Regions from separate parts of the Salinivibrio sp. IB282 genome, predicted to be linked through region 1. Evidence: riboswitches for the same ligand, from Rfam matches in the RefSeq annotation. Region 1 holds a riboswitch; the other holds the start of a gene.
The links. A riboswitch is a leader RNA that binds a small molecule or an ion and turns the genes downstream of it on or off. The one in region 1 is predicted to bind lysine.

Region 1 (10,381 bases):
GGATTTGATATTCCTCTACTTATTGGCGGCGCGACCACGTCCAAAGCCCATACCGCGGTGAAAATTGAGCAGCATTACCATGCGCCCGTGGTCTATGTGCCCAACGCGTCACGTGCGGTGGGGGTATGCTCATCGTTATTATCCGAGACGCAGCGACCGGATTTTGTAGCCCGTTTAGCTAAAGACTATGCCGCTGTACGTGAGCAGCACCAGCGTAAAACCCCGCGCACGGCACCGGTGTCCCTTGAGCAGGCGCGCGACAATAAGTGGCAAACGGATTGGACAAACTATGTGCCTCCGCAACCGGCGAAGCCGGGCGTCCATGTGTACGATGATGTCTCGATAGCAACCTTACGTCAGTATATCGACTGGACACCCTTCTTTATGACTTGGTCACTTAGTGGCAAATTCCCGGCGATTTTGGATCACGAACTGGTGGGTGAGGAAGCGCGTCGTTTGTACCAGGACGCCAATGCTTGGCTCGATCGTTTCGAGGCAGAAGGCTTGGTGGCGGCAAAAGGGGTGTGTGGCCTCTTTCCTGCCAATAGCATTGATGATGATATTGAGGTCTATGAGGATGGGTCTCGCCAAGCGACGCTCACTATACTGAACCACTTGCGCCAGCAAACGAAAAAGCCACGTGGTGCCAACTATTGCTTGTCGGACTTTATTGCGCCAAAAAGCAGTGGCCAGCCGGATTGGATTGGCGCATTTGCGGTCACAGGTGGTATTGGCGAATATGCCCTGGCGGAAGAATACAAAGCGAAAGGGGATGATTATAACGCGATCATGATCCAGGCGGTCGCCGATAGACTCGCAGAAGCCTTTGCAGAGTATCTCCATCAGCAAATTCGAATCACCTTGTGGGGCTATGCGCCCGATGAGACGCTCGATAACGACGCGCTGATCCGCGAGCAATACCAAGGGATCCGGCCAGCGCCGGGTTATGCCGCCTGTCCTGAACACAGTGAGAAAGGCAAAATTTGGCAATTGCTGTCGGTAGAAGCGCATACGGGGATGACACTCACTGAAAGCTACGCGATGTGGCCGGGGGCGTCGGTCTCAGGTTGGTATTTTTCCCACCCTGAGTCACGCTACTTTGCGGTGGCGAAGATCCAAAACGATCAGCGAGACAGCTATGCAGCACGCAAAGGGTGGAGCAGCGAAGAAGCGGAAAAATGGCTCGGGCCGAACTTAAACGGCTAACGAAAGAAGCCAGCACATTAGCTGTGCTGGCTTCTTTATTATTCAAATAAGTCCGCGTGTAACCGCTGCACCACCTGGGTGGCATCGTCATCTTCAACCACCACACAGACATTGTGGTTGCTGGCACCGTAGCAAATCATGCGTAGTTTGTGTTGTGCTAAGGCACTGAACACCGGCGCTGTCGCGCCAGCAGTATGATTCATCTCGTTGCCAATCAGCGCCACCACCGCCAGGTTCTCGCAGATCTCGACATGACATAACTGGGTCAGTTCGGCGATAGCCGCTTCTGGCAGCTGCGGTGCGTCGCCCTGAGTGTTGGTTTGATCAAGGGTTAAAGCGACACTGACCTCCGAGGTGGTGATCAAGTCTACCGAGATTTCAAATCGTGCCAAAACCTCAAATACTTTGGCCAAAAAGCCATATGCATGGAACATGTTTAAGCTGGTCAGTGTCACCATGGTTTGGTTTCGACGTAAGGCGACGGCACGAAACAGCGGTGCCGAGTGCGCTTGTTCGCGGATCCAGGTACCGCCTTGCTCAGGCGCGCTCGCAGCCCCGACAAACACAGGAATATGTYGGCGCACTGCAGGCACTAAGGTGGATGGGTGAAGGATTTTGGCACCAAACGTGGCCATTTCTGAGGCTTCGCTAAAACTAATTTCACTGATTGGGCGCGCTTGGTCGGCAATCCGCGGGTCGGTGGTATAAATCCCCGGTACATCAGTCCAAATGGCCAAACTCTCTGCGTTCACGGCTTCGGCGAACAGTGCGGCGCTGTAGTCGCTACCACCACGGCCTAAGGTGGTGGTTTGTCCGTGGGCATCCGCGCCGATAAACCCTTGGGTGACCACTCGGTGTGTGGCTAAATGCGGAAGCAATTGGTCGTGGCACTGTGTTCGCGTCTGCTGTGGGTCAGGCTGGGCACAGCCAAACTGGCTGTCGGTGCGCAGCAATTCACGCGCATCGGCCCGTATTGTTGCCATACCTTGGCTATTGAGTAAATGAGTGAAAATATGGGTCGAGATCAGCTCGCCGCAGGCGACGAGCGCATCGGTTAAGGCCGAGTTTGGGGCGGAAACCGCTTTTTCGGCATACTCGGCAATGGCGAGATGCCAGTGGTCGACGGCTGTTTGCGTGTTTTGGCAATCAGGAAGTTGCTGCAATATGGCTTGGTGAATGGCATGAATGGCGTCTAATTTGGCTTGGCGCGCGTCAGGGTCGCTGATCCCTTTTGCCAGCGCGACCAAATGATTGGTCACACCGGCGCACGCACTGATCACGATTAAACGGGTTTGCGGGTTTTGCTCGATAACAGCGGCGCTTTGCTGCATCGCCGCTAGCGTCCCGACACTGGTGCCGCCAAACTTAGCGACTGAAATTGATGGTAATGGCCTCACGTCCTTTCCCCTCTCTGGCTAGCAGAGTCAAAAAATTAAAAATGATGGGGAACATCAGAAGTCACATCGTGACCGCGATAAATACCGCGACAAGGTAGGAAGAGCAAACGGCAGGTGTAGTCTGCCAGAAGCGCTCCACCTGTCTGTCCATATGGATGACAAGTGACAGCCTGAAGGATTCAGCCTTCAAGGCCGGCAGCGTATCGACCCCGAACGTACGCCACCTCGGCATTGTCTCCCCTGGTTATCATGCTTAGGAGTGGGGCTCCGCTTGATAACTGCCTGAGAAATGCACCTCTTCTGCATGTTCAGTCATGGGTCGGTGACCGCATGAACAGTTTTAACATTACGGGTGTGATCGCAGGGTGTCAACCGTGTTTTTACGCTCGATAGGAGCGCTGCCCAGCGCCTGCCTCTCACCCAGGCAAGAAAAGGCCATTGCCCATTATCGACCCTGACAAGAAAAGCAAATCGACGCTAGCGATCACACAGTTCATGTGCCAGAGGCTAGGGGGATGGCGAAAAAATATGCTATAACGGTGAGCCTCGGTACCAACAACAAGGATTCGTGATGGCTCGTGCAATTTCCGATATTCAGTCTTTTCAACCTGTCGCTCGCACACTGATGGGGCCAGGCCCTTCTGACATTTATCCATCGGTGCTGCAATCATTGAGTAAGCCGACATTGGGGCATCTTGATCCCTTATTCATTGCCATGATGGATGAGGTCAAGCAGCTACTGCAGTACGCTTTTCAAACCGAAAATCCGTTTACCATTGCGGTCTCTGCCCCCGGGAGTGCCGGGATGGAAGCCTGTTTTGTCAATTTGGTGGAGCCTGGCGACACAGTGATCGTGTGTCGCAATGGCGTGTTTGGCGACCGGATGCGAGAAAACGTGGAGCGTTGTGGCGCACACGCGGTGATGGTTGATGATGCTTGGGGCGATCCGGTCAATCCTGAAAAGGTTGAAGCGGCTTTGAAAGCGCACCCGGAGGCTAGCATTGTCGCATTTGTCCATGCTGAGACGTCCACAGGCGCTTGCTCAGATGCACAGGCCCTTGCCACCTTGGCGCGCGAGCATGGCTGCCTCACTATTGTCGATGCGGTGACCTCTCTCGGTGGCGTGCCGTTGAAAGTCGATGAATGGCAGTTGGATGCGGTTTACTCAGGCAGTCAGAAGTGCTTATCGTGTGTGCCGGGCTTATCGCCCGTGACATTCTCGCCCCGTGCAATCGAAAAAATGCAGGCGCGCACTCACAAGGTGCAAAGCTGGTTTCTCGACCAAAGTTTGGTGTTAGGATATTGGAGCGGMGACGGCAAACGTAGCTACCACCATACGGCACCCGTGAATAGTTTATATGCCTTACATGAAGCTCTGCTTAGATTGTATCAAGAAGGGATTGAAAACGCGTGGCAGCGCCACCGCACGATGCATCAGCGTTTGAAAGCGGGATTAGACAACCTAGGAATTGGCTTTGTGGTCGATGAACCCTATCGTTTGCCCCAGCTTAACGCCGTTTATATTCCTGAGGGCGTAGATGATGCCGCCGTGCGCCAGCATCTTCTCAACACCTATAACTTGGAAATTGGCGCGGGGCTGGGCGATCTCGCCGGCAAAGCCTGGCGGATCGGCTTAATGGGCTATGGCGCAAGGGATGAGAACATTGCCCTGTGTCTTAAAGCCCTGGAAGAGGCATTACGCTAGGGCGTCGCATGGTCTGGGAGGGTATGGCGGGTTGTCCATACCTTCGCCGCGTTTGGATACAAGTAACGCGCTTCTTGCTGTATATCGCGAGCCCGTTGACGGTCACCGATTTGCAGAGCCACCTGATAGGCGTGCTGGTAGCCAGCAAAACGTGGTCTTTGCGCCACTTGACGCAATAATTGGTTAAGATGTTGCTGGCGCTCAGTGTCAGAAAAAGTCGCCAAGTTAGCCTGAAAGTGACGGCTTTGTTGTGCGTGGGCCAGCTTTTGCTGCCACCATGGATGCCGCTGATACAAGGCAAAGCGTTGTGAGCTGAGTAAAGAGTCGCGCAAATAACGATTGGCCAAATACACGGACGACAGGCACACGAGTGTCGCGATGACGAGGGCAGTGATCACGGTGCGACTGGCGATACGTTGGCTGTAACCATGAGTGAGAACTGGGTAGCGGCGATATTTACTGGTGAGGTTATCAAGCCAGTATAGCCAAAGGAGTAACAATATCCCATTAAACCACTGGGTGCCGCTCACCGGATAGATCATCAGTCCTGTGAGCGGAGGGAGCACTAAAGCAATCAAGATCCGCCGTGTTCCTGAGGGCGCACGAAAGATCCTGACGCCGATAGCCATGATCACCAACACATAGCCCAATCCAATCAATAAGCCTCCTTCCAACAACCAAAATAGCAGTGCACTGGGCAGGTTCACTGGACCCAGATGGCCGGGTTGTGAAGCAGAAAGCAATAGCAAGGCCTGCTTGCCATTCCCCATGCCTACCCCAAAAAACGGCGTTGTCTGCCATTGTTGCCACGCTAACAACAACGCACGTTGCTCGCTGGCGCTCAGCCATTGCCAATTATCTTGACCACTGAGGAAAAATACCGCCAGGATAGCGCCGAGACAGACCGCCACAAGCCAGGCTTTGTGCTGGCGCCTGGAGGCAAAGCGAGCCAAATAGGCTTGCTGTAACACGACGGCACACAAGGCAAAGAGCAGCAGCAACGGCTGGCCTTGCATCGCTAATACGGGAATAAAAATGAAGGGGGTGACGGCCAGCAGGCTTTGGCTGATAGGGTGGCGATAGCGGCCACTCGGCTCTCTGGCGAGAATGTATGCGGCTAACGTCAGCCCCGTGAGTAGCAGGGTATGCGTGACCGCTGGGGGCAAGTGAGGTACCCAGTTGTTAAACATAAAAGGTGCCATGCCCGGTGGTGGTTGATTGCCCAACACCGACAGCACCGCGAGCCAAGAGGCGAGCAAAAATACCCCGAGTAGCTTTTGCCGCTGCGAATGGTTAAAAACAAACTGCTGAAGGCTGGAGAAGAAACCGAGGCTCAGTATCAAGGCGGCCATAGCATAACCGCTATTGAGTGCCTCTGCGTGCGGATAGTAATAAGGAATAATCGCCAGGCCCGTTGCCAAACCAAGCATCCAGGTCAGTCGGCTTGCCCGCCAGGTATGTTGACGCACGACTTCCAAGCAGGCAAACCCTAAGGCAAACGCCAAGGTCAGTAGTGATAACGCTGCCGCAGGGTGACGAATGCCCACTAACGGGAGAGACACCGAATAGAGGGGCAAACAGATTAACCACAAGGCCGCTAACGCAAGCAGAAATGGGGCTGTTAGCGGCTTTCTTATTACGCGACTCGGCGGCAGCGCTGAGGTCATTATCGCTCCAACATAGGTTTGAGGAAGTGGGCGGTGTGGCTACCCAAAACATCGACGATGTCTTCTGGCGTACCTTGCGCGATGATTTCACCGCCGCCGTTACCGCCCTCAGGTCCTAAGTCGATGATCCAGTCCGCGGTTTTTATCACATCCAGATTATGCTCGATTACCACGATAGTGTTGCCCTGTTCGCGCAAGCGATGCAAGACATTAAGCAGTTGTTGAATATCATGGAAATGAAGCCCTGTGGTCGGCTCATCGAGGATGTAGAGCGTTTTACCCGTATCCCGTTTAGACAACTCTCGGGCTAACTTAACCCGCTGTGCTTCACCGCCCGATAAGGTGGTGGCGGCTTGGCCAAGGCGAATATAGCTCAGGCCAACATCCATCAACGTCTGTAGCTTGCGCTTGATCGCGGGCACGGCGTCGAAAAACTCACGCGCGTCCTCGACGGTCATCTCAAGGACTTCATCGATGGTCTTGCCTTTATAGCGTACTTCCAATGTTTCCCGGTTATAACGCTTGCCTTTACACACATCACAAGGCACATACACATCGGGTAAGAAATGCATTTCCACTTTGATCACGCCATCCCCTTGGCAGGCTTCACAGCGTCCACCGCGCACGTTAAAGCTGAAGCGACCCACTTTATAGCCGCGCGCACGCGCTTCTTGCGTGCCGGCAAACAGCTCACGGATCGGGGTGAAGATCCCCGTATAAGTGGCTGGGTTTGAGCGTGGGGTACGGCCAATAGGACTTTGGTCAATATCGATCACCTTATCGAAGTGCCCCAAGCCATCAATCGATTGATAAGGCGCGGGATCAGTGGTGGTCGCGCCGTTTAATTGCTGGTGGGCGACTTTAAAGAAGGTGTCATTGATAAGCGTTGACTTGCCTGAGCCTGACACACCCGTCACGCAGGTAAGGAGTCCGACAGGTAGGTGGAGATCAACGTTTTTCAGGTTGTTGCCCGTTGCCCCTTTCAGGGTCAACATTTTGTTCGGGTCGCGCTCAATACGCTTTGCAGGCACCTTGATCGCTTGCTTGCCACTTAGATACTGGCCTGTCAGTGACGACTCACTGGTCAGTATGTCCTCTAAACTGCCTTCGGCAACAATGTGACCCCCATGTGCCCCGGCCCCCGGGCCAATATCAATGATATAGTCGGCCGCACGTATGGCATCTTCATCATGCTCGACCACCATCACGGTGTTCCCCAGATCGCGCAGGTGCTCCAAGGTGTCAAGCAAGCGGGCATTGTCACGCTGGTGCAGGCCGATAGAGGGCTCATCCAGAACATACATGACGCCCACCAAGCCCGCGCCAATTTGGCTGGCCAGTCGAATACGCTGTGCTTCACCGCCAGAGAGGGTATCGGCACTGCGCGATAAATTCAGGTAATTGAGCCCTACATTGACCAAAAACCGTAGCCGGTCATGGATCTCTTTCATCACCTTTTCGGCAATCTTGGCGCGCTGTCCGGTTAAGGTAAGCTGTTCAAAGAAGTCTAGCGCCTGTTGAATGCTCAGCTCACAAATCTCGGGTAGATTGTGGCCGTCGATAAATACATGACGGGCTTCTTGGCGTAAGCGTGAGCCACCGCAGCTGGCACAGGGTTTAGTAGCGATATATTTGGCCAGTTCATCGCGCACGGCATTCGATTCGGTGTCACGGTAGCGACGCTCCATATTGTTGAGGATCCCCTCAAACGGATGTTTGCGTACACGAATATCGCCCCGATCGTTGACGTATTTGAACTCGATCTCTTTCGGCCCTGAACCATATAAGAGGATATCCTGAATGGTGCCGGAGAGATCCTGCCATGGCTCTTCCAAATCAAACCCGTAATGCTCAGACAGCGAGCGTAGCATTTGGAAGTAATAAAAATTACGCCGATCCCAGCCGCGGATCGCGCCCCCCGCCAAGCTAACCGCTGGGTTTTGAATCACCCGCTTGGGATCAAAATACTGTTGCACTCCCAAGCCGTCACAGGTACCACAGGCACCGGCTGGATTATTAAAGGAGAACAGGCGAGGTTCAAGCTCTTGCATGCTGTAACCGCAGTGTGGGCAGGCAAAGTTGGCGGAAAAAATGATCTCTTCCCCTTCACCGTCCATCCAACTGATCACCGCGCTGCCGCCTGTTAGCTCGAGCGCAGTCTCAAAAGATTCCGCCAAACGCTGTTGCTGATCATCGCGCACTTTAAAGCGGTCGACCACCACCTCAATGGTGTGCTTTTTCTGCAGCTCGAGTGTCGGCGGATCCGACAGATCGCACACTTCACCATTGATCCTTGCACGGATAAACCCTTGCGCGGCGAGGTTCTCAAGGGTCTTAACATGCTCTCCTTTACGGTTTTTAATGATCGGCGCGAGCAGCATCAGCTTGCTGCCCTCTGGCAGCGCGAGCACTTTATCGACCATCTGACTAATGGTCTGAGCGGCCAAGGTCACATCGTGAGTGGGACAGCGTGGCTCACCGACACGGGCATAGAGCAAGCGCAAGTAATCATACACTTCAGTGATGGTGCCGACCGTTGAGCGTGGATTGTGCGAGGTGGACTTTTGCTCTATCGAGATAGCAGGCGACAGGCCCTCAATATGGTCAACATCGGGTTTTTCCATCAAGGAAAGAAACTGGCGTGCATACGCTGACAAGGATTCAACGTAGCGGCGCTGGCCTTCTGCGTATAAGGTATCGAAAGCCAATGATGACTTTCCGGAACCAGACAGGCCAGTGATCACGATCAGCTTGTCGCGAGGGATGGTGAGGTTGATGTTTTTGAGGTTGTGCGTGCGCGCGCCTCTGACGTCGATATTGTCCATTATTATCCTACTACTCAGTCAGCTCACTGGTTGGTCGCCTAGTATGGCATAGACATGACCATGACCAAATAAAAAGGCTGTATATTTACACAGCCTTTACATGAAGGGGAAAACACGCGATCCGACGCGATTAACGTTATCGGCGATTTTTCACCGTCGCTTCGTCTTTATTGCGTCCGCCAAGGTAGTGATGTTGGTAGCAGTGGTTGGTGGCTTCAATAAAGCCTTCCACGCTGCCACAATCAAAGCGCTCACCTTTAAATTTGTACGCCAGTACACAGCCTGATTGTGCCTGTTTGAGCAGCGCATCGGTGATCTGCACTTCGCCGTTTTTACCCGGCGGGGTCGTTTCTAACAGATCAAAGATATCTGGCGTCAGAATATAGCGGCCAATGATGGCAAGGTTGCTTGGCGCATTGCCCGGATCGGGTTTTTCCACCATATTATCTACGCGGAAAAGGTCATCTTTGATCTCTTGGCCGGCAATCACACCATATTTATGGGTCTCATCTTCCGGCACCTCTTCCACCGCGACAATCGAGCAACGGAATTGATTATATAAGGCCACCATTTGTTTGAGGACGCCGTTATCAGGATGGATGCAAAGATCATCGGCGAGTACGACGGCAAAGGCTTCGTCGCCAACCAGCTCACGGCCGGTTAAAATCGCATGCCCCAGACCGCGCATTTCGTGTTGGCGAATGTAAGTAAAAGAGGCTTTTTCAATGGTGTTGCGGATGTCATCGAGTAGCACTTCTTTGTTGGTGCCACTGATCTGATGTTCCAGTTCATAGTTCTTATCAAAGTGATCCATGATGGCATGCTTACCACGCCCCGTGACGATACACATGCCGTTGATACCCGCTTCCAAGGCTTCATCCACGCCGTATTCAATCAAAGGCTTGTTGACCACTGGCATCATCTCTTTGGGCATCGATTTGGTTGCCGGTAAAAAGCGGGTGCCATAGCCAGCCGCTGGGAACAGACATTTTTTAATCATCTCAGATCCTTTCTTTTATATTGGGTGGCGACGGATCTTTATTCGGTCGACACCACCAAGCGGGTTGCTAGCAAGCGGCTGCTAACAATGTTATCTGGGTCAATAGTTTGCTGGGTTCAGTGCGGCTAAGCAAGTCCTACGCACCAATGCCCCCAGATAGCGTGACCACACCCGCGTTGCTTAGTCCGCATGGGCGGAAAAATGTGTCATAAATGCATCGGTAAAGGCCGATAAGGATGCAGAGGGAAGGGCATTAATCCCCGCCGCAGCAGCGCGCCCTCCGCCCGTGATGAACTGCTCCGCCAATTGCGCGGCCCCAGTGGGACGATTTAACGGGGCACGAATGCTGACCATCCACTCTCCTCCGGGCATAGGGGTGAGCACAGCATGGGCGCGGTCAGGGTGACGGTTGGCTAACTGGTTGCCAAGCATGCCGCTGATTCTCCGTGCCCACGCGGTATCAGGGAGCAGATAGACCTGGGCGTTTTCATCGCTAAGCTCGGGGCTGAGGGTTTGGGCGCGCTCCCGATCGTGTTGATACGCATTAGCTAATTCCATCACCATGTCCGGATAAGCACGCA
Region 2 (3,723 bases), on a different contig from region 1:
CAAGGGCACATTGCGCCTGAAGCGATGAAAGGCTCTTGGGCTGGGGCGATGGGTCAATGCCAGTTCATGCCGAGTTCGTTTATTAACTATGCGGTCGATGGAAACCAAGATGGCAAAAAAGATATTTGGCAAACGGAAGCTGATGTCTTTGCGTCTGCTGCAAATTACTTAAAAAAAGCGGGATGGGATGATACCTACACGTGGGGACGGCAGGTACAGATCCCTGAAGGCATCGATCGTACTTTGCTTGGCACCAACAGTGAGAAAGCACACTCATTGAGTGAGTGGCAGACGCGTGGGGTACGGCGAATGAATGGTCAGGCGTTACCGGCCGTCGATATCAACGCTTGGTTGATTCAGCCTGATGATGGTAAAGGCAGGGCTTATCTTGTTTATAATAACTACCAGAGCTTATTGAAATGGAATCGCTCGCACTACTTTGCGTTAGCGGTGAGCCATTTGGCGGACAGAATTAAATTTGGTTAAGGGATAAAAAAAAGAGGCTGAGCGCCTCTTTTTTTATGCGGGAATATGGACTTAGGCTTCCTGACCTGGGATGAGGAAGTCTTCTTGCTTGGCCGCGCCGCTTTCAATCGCTTCGCGAATCACTTTAGGCATGCGGCCTTGGCCCGTCCAGGTTTTTTGTGAGCCATCTTCGCCCGTATATTGATATTTTGCTGGACGTGTTGCGCGTTTACCCGATGCTTTACTCTTCGAAGCACCACCTAACAATGCCACGATTTCTTCTGGGCCAATACCGTCGGCTTCTAACATAGCACGGTATTTTTCTAACTTCTCTAAACGTTCTTTTTCTTTTGCCTCGGCTTGACGGTCAAGCTCTTTACGCTCTTCGACAACCGTTTGAAGTTTTTCTAATGCTTCATTAAGTTGTTCGGTTGACATTTCTTTGGCAAGTGCGCGCAAGCTACGCAAATTGAGTAAGGCTTTCATTGCATCAGACATTATTGGTTCCTATTTGATTTATATGTTAATTGAAAGAATGATAGCAGTATAATTGAAATATACAATATGGCCTATATTAATACGTCATATTGCGCATTAATTGCAAGTTAACTGCAAATTTGACTTTAATTCTATTGTCTTTTTGAAGCGAATGTCTAAAAAAATAGAAGATGAGACGTATTTTATTGGCATCGCGTAAGCTGGGGTTTAGTCGATGCTTTTTCAACCATAAAGAGTTGCGATGGTAAGCACGTTGTGTAGAATGCACCACGCTTAACGTAGAGGTGCGTTGTTTATCAGTCGTGCACAAGAGGGTGATTCCGATGAGAGTGCATAAAAGGAAGCAACGCCGAAGCCAATCAGGTCATCACACCGATTGAGCTGGGGCTGTTACCGAATAGGGGCAGCACTGCCATAGTACTTGGAAATACACTATGGAGCGCTACTGTATGTAGGAGGCAAGCTGTTTGCCGTGYGATACCACGCCTTACCGTCTTCATTTCTGCAGTAGATCTCCAACCACCTGGTTGACACTGAGATCATGAACTTAACAGATTTTTCTTCATCCGCTTTATCACTGCTTCCCCCTTTATTGGCTCTGGGCCTCGCGATTGCTACACGACGGGTTTTATTGTCCTTGGGTATGGGAATCGTACTGGGTACGGTATTACTGACCGATTTTTCTATCCTCTCTTCCGGACAGTACCTGCTTGAGGTGATTACTGGGCTATTTATCGCTGATGGAGGCTTAAATAGTTGGAACTTAAGTATTCTCGCGTTTCTTATTTTACTCGGGATGATCACCGCGCTTCTGTCTCTTTCTGGAGGTACCCGCGCGTTTGCCAATTGGGCGCAAAGCCGGATCAAGAGTAAACGTGGGGCGAAACTGCTCGCGGCGTTTCTCGGCGTATTTATCTTTGTTGATGATTATTTCAACAGCTTAGCGGTGGGGGCCGTCTCTCGCCCCGTCACAGATAGGTTTCACGTCTCGCGAGCGAAACTGGCTTACATTCTTGATTCCACGGCCGCCCCTATGTGTGTGATCACGCCGGCATCAAGCTGGGGGGCTTATATCATTACCGTGATTGGCTCTATTTTGGTGGCACATGGCGTCACGGATTACACGGCGCTAGGGGCATTTGTCACCATGATCCCAATGAACTTTTACGCCATTTTTGCCTTGCTGCTAGTGTTTGCGGTGGTTTGGTTTCAACTGGATATTGGCCCGATGCGTCAGTTTGAATATCAGGCGAAAAAAGGCAGTCGACTGGGCGATGAAAGTGAAAACTGCGCTGATATTTGCGACGACCTAGGGATTGAGGAAAGTGATAAAGGCAGCGTGGCTGATTTGGTCGCCCCCATTATTGTACTCGTCGTGGCGACGGTGGGTGCAATGTTATATACCGGCGGGTTGGCATTGGCAGCCGAGGATCAATCCTTTTCTCTGCTCGGGGCGTTTGAAAATACCGATGTCGGGATGTCATTGCTATGGGGTGGACTCGCGGGTTTAGCCGTATCCTTGGTGATGACAGCGAAACAAGGTATAGCGGTATCAGATATTGCGAAAACCCTTTGGGTGGGCGCAAAGTCTATGTTTGGCGCTATCCTCATTCTGTTATTTGCTTGGTCGATTGGTCATATTATTGGCGACCTACAAACAGGTCAATATTTGTCGTCCTTAGTGGAGGGGAACTTACCGGCGCAACTCTTGCCTGTAGTGCTCTTCTTGTTGGCGGCAGTGATGGCCTTTGCCACAGGGACGTCGTGGGGAACGTTCGGTATTATGCTTCCTATCGCGGGCGATCTTGCCGCGGCGACAGACATTGCACTGATGCTACCTATGCTCTCAGCAGTATTGGCAGGGGCGGTATTTGGCGATCATTGCTCACCGATTTCTGATACCACTATCTTGTCTTCAACAGGGGCACGATGTGGACATATTGACCACGTCGCGACTCAGCTCCCTTATGCCATTGGTGGGGCGATTGTCTCAACCGTCGGCTTCGTGGTGTTAGGCTTTACCGCGTCACTTCTCTGGTCATTGGTGACGACCGTGTTTGCGTTCGTTGCACTATGTGCTGGGTTAATGTGGCTTAAAAAGCGCCCGTGTAAATTGGTCGGTTAATTATCTAGCCTCGCCTTGGCGGGGCTTTTCTTTTTCTGCTAGTGCGGTAGCATGCCTGTTTATTTAATCCAGCTCGCCCACAATGGGCATTAGGTGTAGAGACAGTTATGGCTCAGTTATACTTTTATTATTCGGCAATGAACGCGGGTAAGTCGACCACCTTGTTACAATCGGCCTTTAACTACCAAGAGCGCGGTATGCAGCCTCTACTTTTTACCGCCGCGATTGATAACCGCTATGGGGTTGGAAAAATCAGTTCGCGAATTGGCTTAGAAGCTGATGCCCACCTGTATGACAATCAAACGTCGCTGTTCGAACACGTCGCGACCATCTTGGCGCAAGAGAAAGTTGACTGTTTATTGATTGATGAGAGCCAATTTTTAACCAAACAGCAAGTGCTCGAGCTGACTGATGTGGTGGATAAGCTGCGGATCCCCGTATTGTGCTACGGGTTAAGAACAGATTTTCGTGGTGAGCTGTTTGAAGGGTCACAATACTTGCTGGCGTGGGCCGATAAGCTCGTTGAACTGAAAACCGTGTGTCATTGTGGGCGTAAAGCGAGCCGAGTCATTCGCCAAGATAGCGAAGGCAATGCCATTGCCGATGGTGATCAGGTGGTGATTGGAGGCAATGAA

Region 2: another riboswitch for lysine. It lies ahead of BZG14_RS04030 (Na+/H+ antiporter NhaC family protein); the one in region 1 lies ahead of lysC (lysine-sensitive aspartokinase 3).

Annotation. Positions count from the first base shown of each region.
Region 1 is NZ_MUET01000024.1:22,249-32,629, reverse strand. Features, by position in the region: gene metH (methionine synthase) at 1-1,206, shown strand, start outside; gene lysC (lysine-sensitive aspartokinase 3) at 1,245-2,603, opposite strand; lysine riboswitch at 2,724-2,911, opposite strand; gene BZG14_RS07230 (pyridoxal-phosphate-dependent aminotransferase family protein) at 3,175-4,308, shown strand; gene BZG14_RS07225 (Wzy polymerase domain-containing protein) at 4,305-5,975, opposite strand; gene uvrA (excinuclease ABC subunit UvrA) at 5,975-8,800, opposite strand; gene galU (UTP--glucose-1-phosphate uridylyltransferase GalU) at 8,937-9,800, opposite strand; gene BZG14_RS07210 (acetyltransferase) at 9,981-10,381, opposite strand, start outside.
Region 2 is NZ_MUET01000011.1:34,757-38,479, reverse strand. Features, by position in the region: gene BZG14_RS04040 (lytic murein transglycosylase) at 1-486, shown strand, start outside; gene BZG14_RS04035 (H-NS family histone-like protein) at 538-963, opposite strand; lysine riboswitch at 1,235-1,416, shown strand; gene BZG14_RS04030 (Na+/H+ antiporter NhaC family protein) at 1,505-3,088, shown strand; gene BZG14_RS04025 (thymidine kinase) at 3,196-3,723, shown strand, end outside.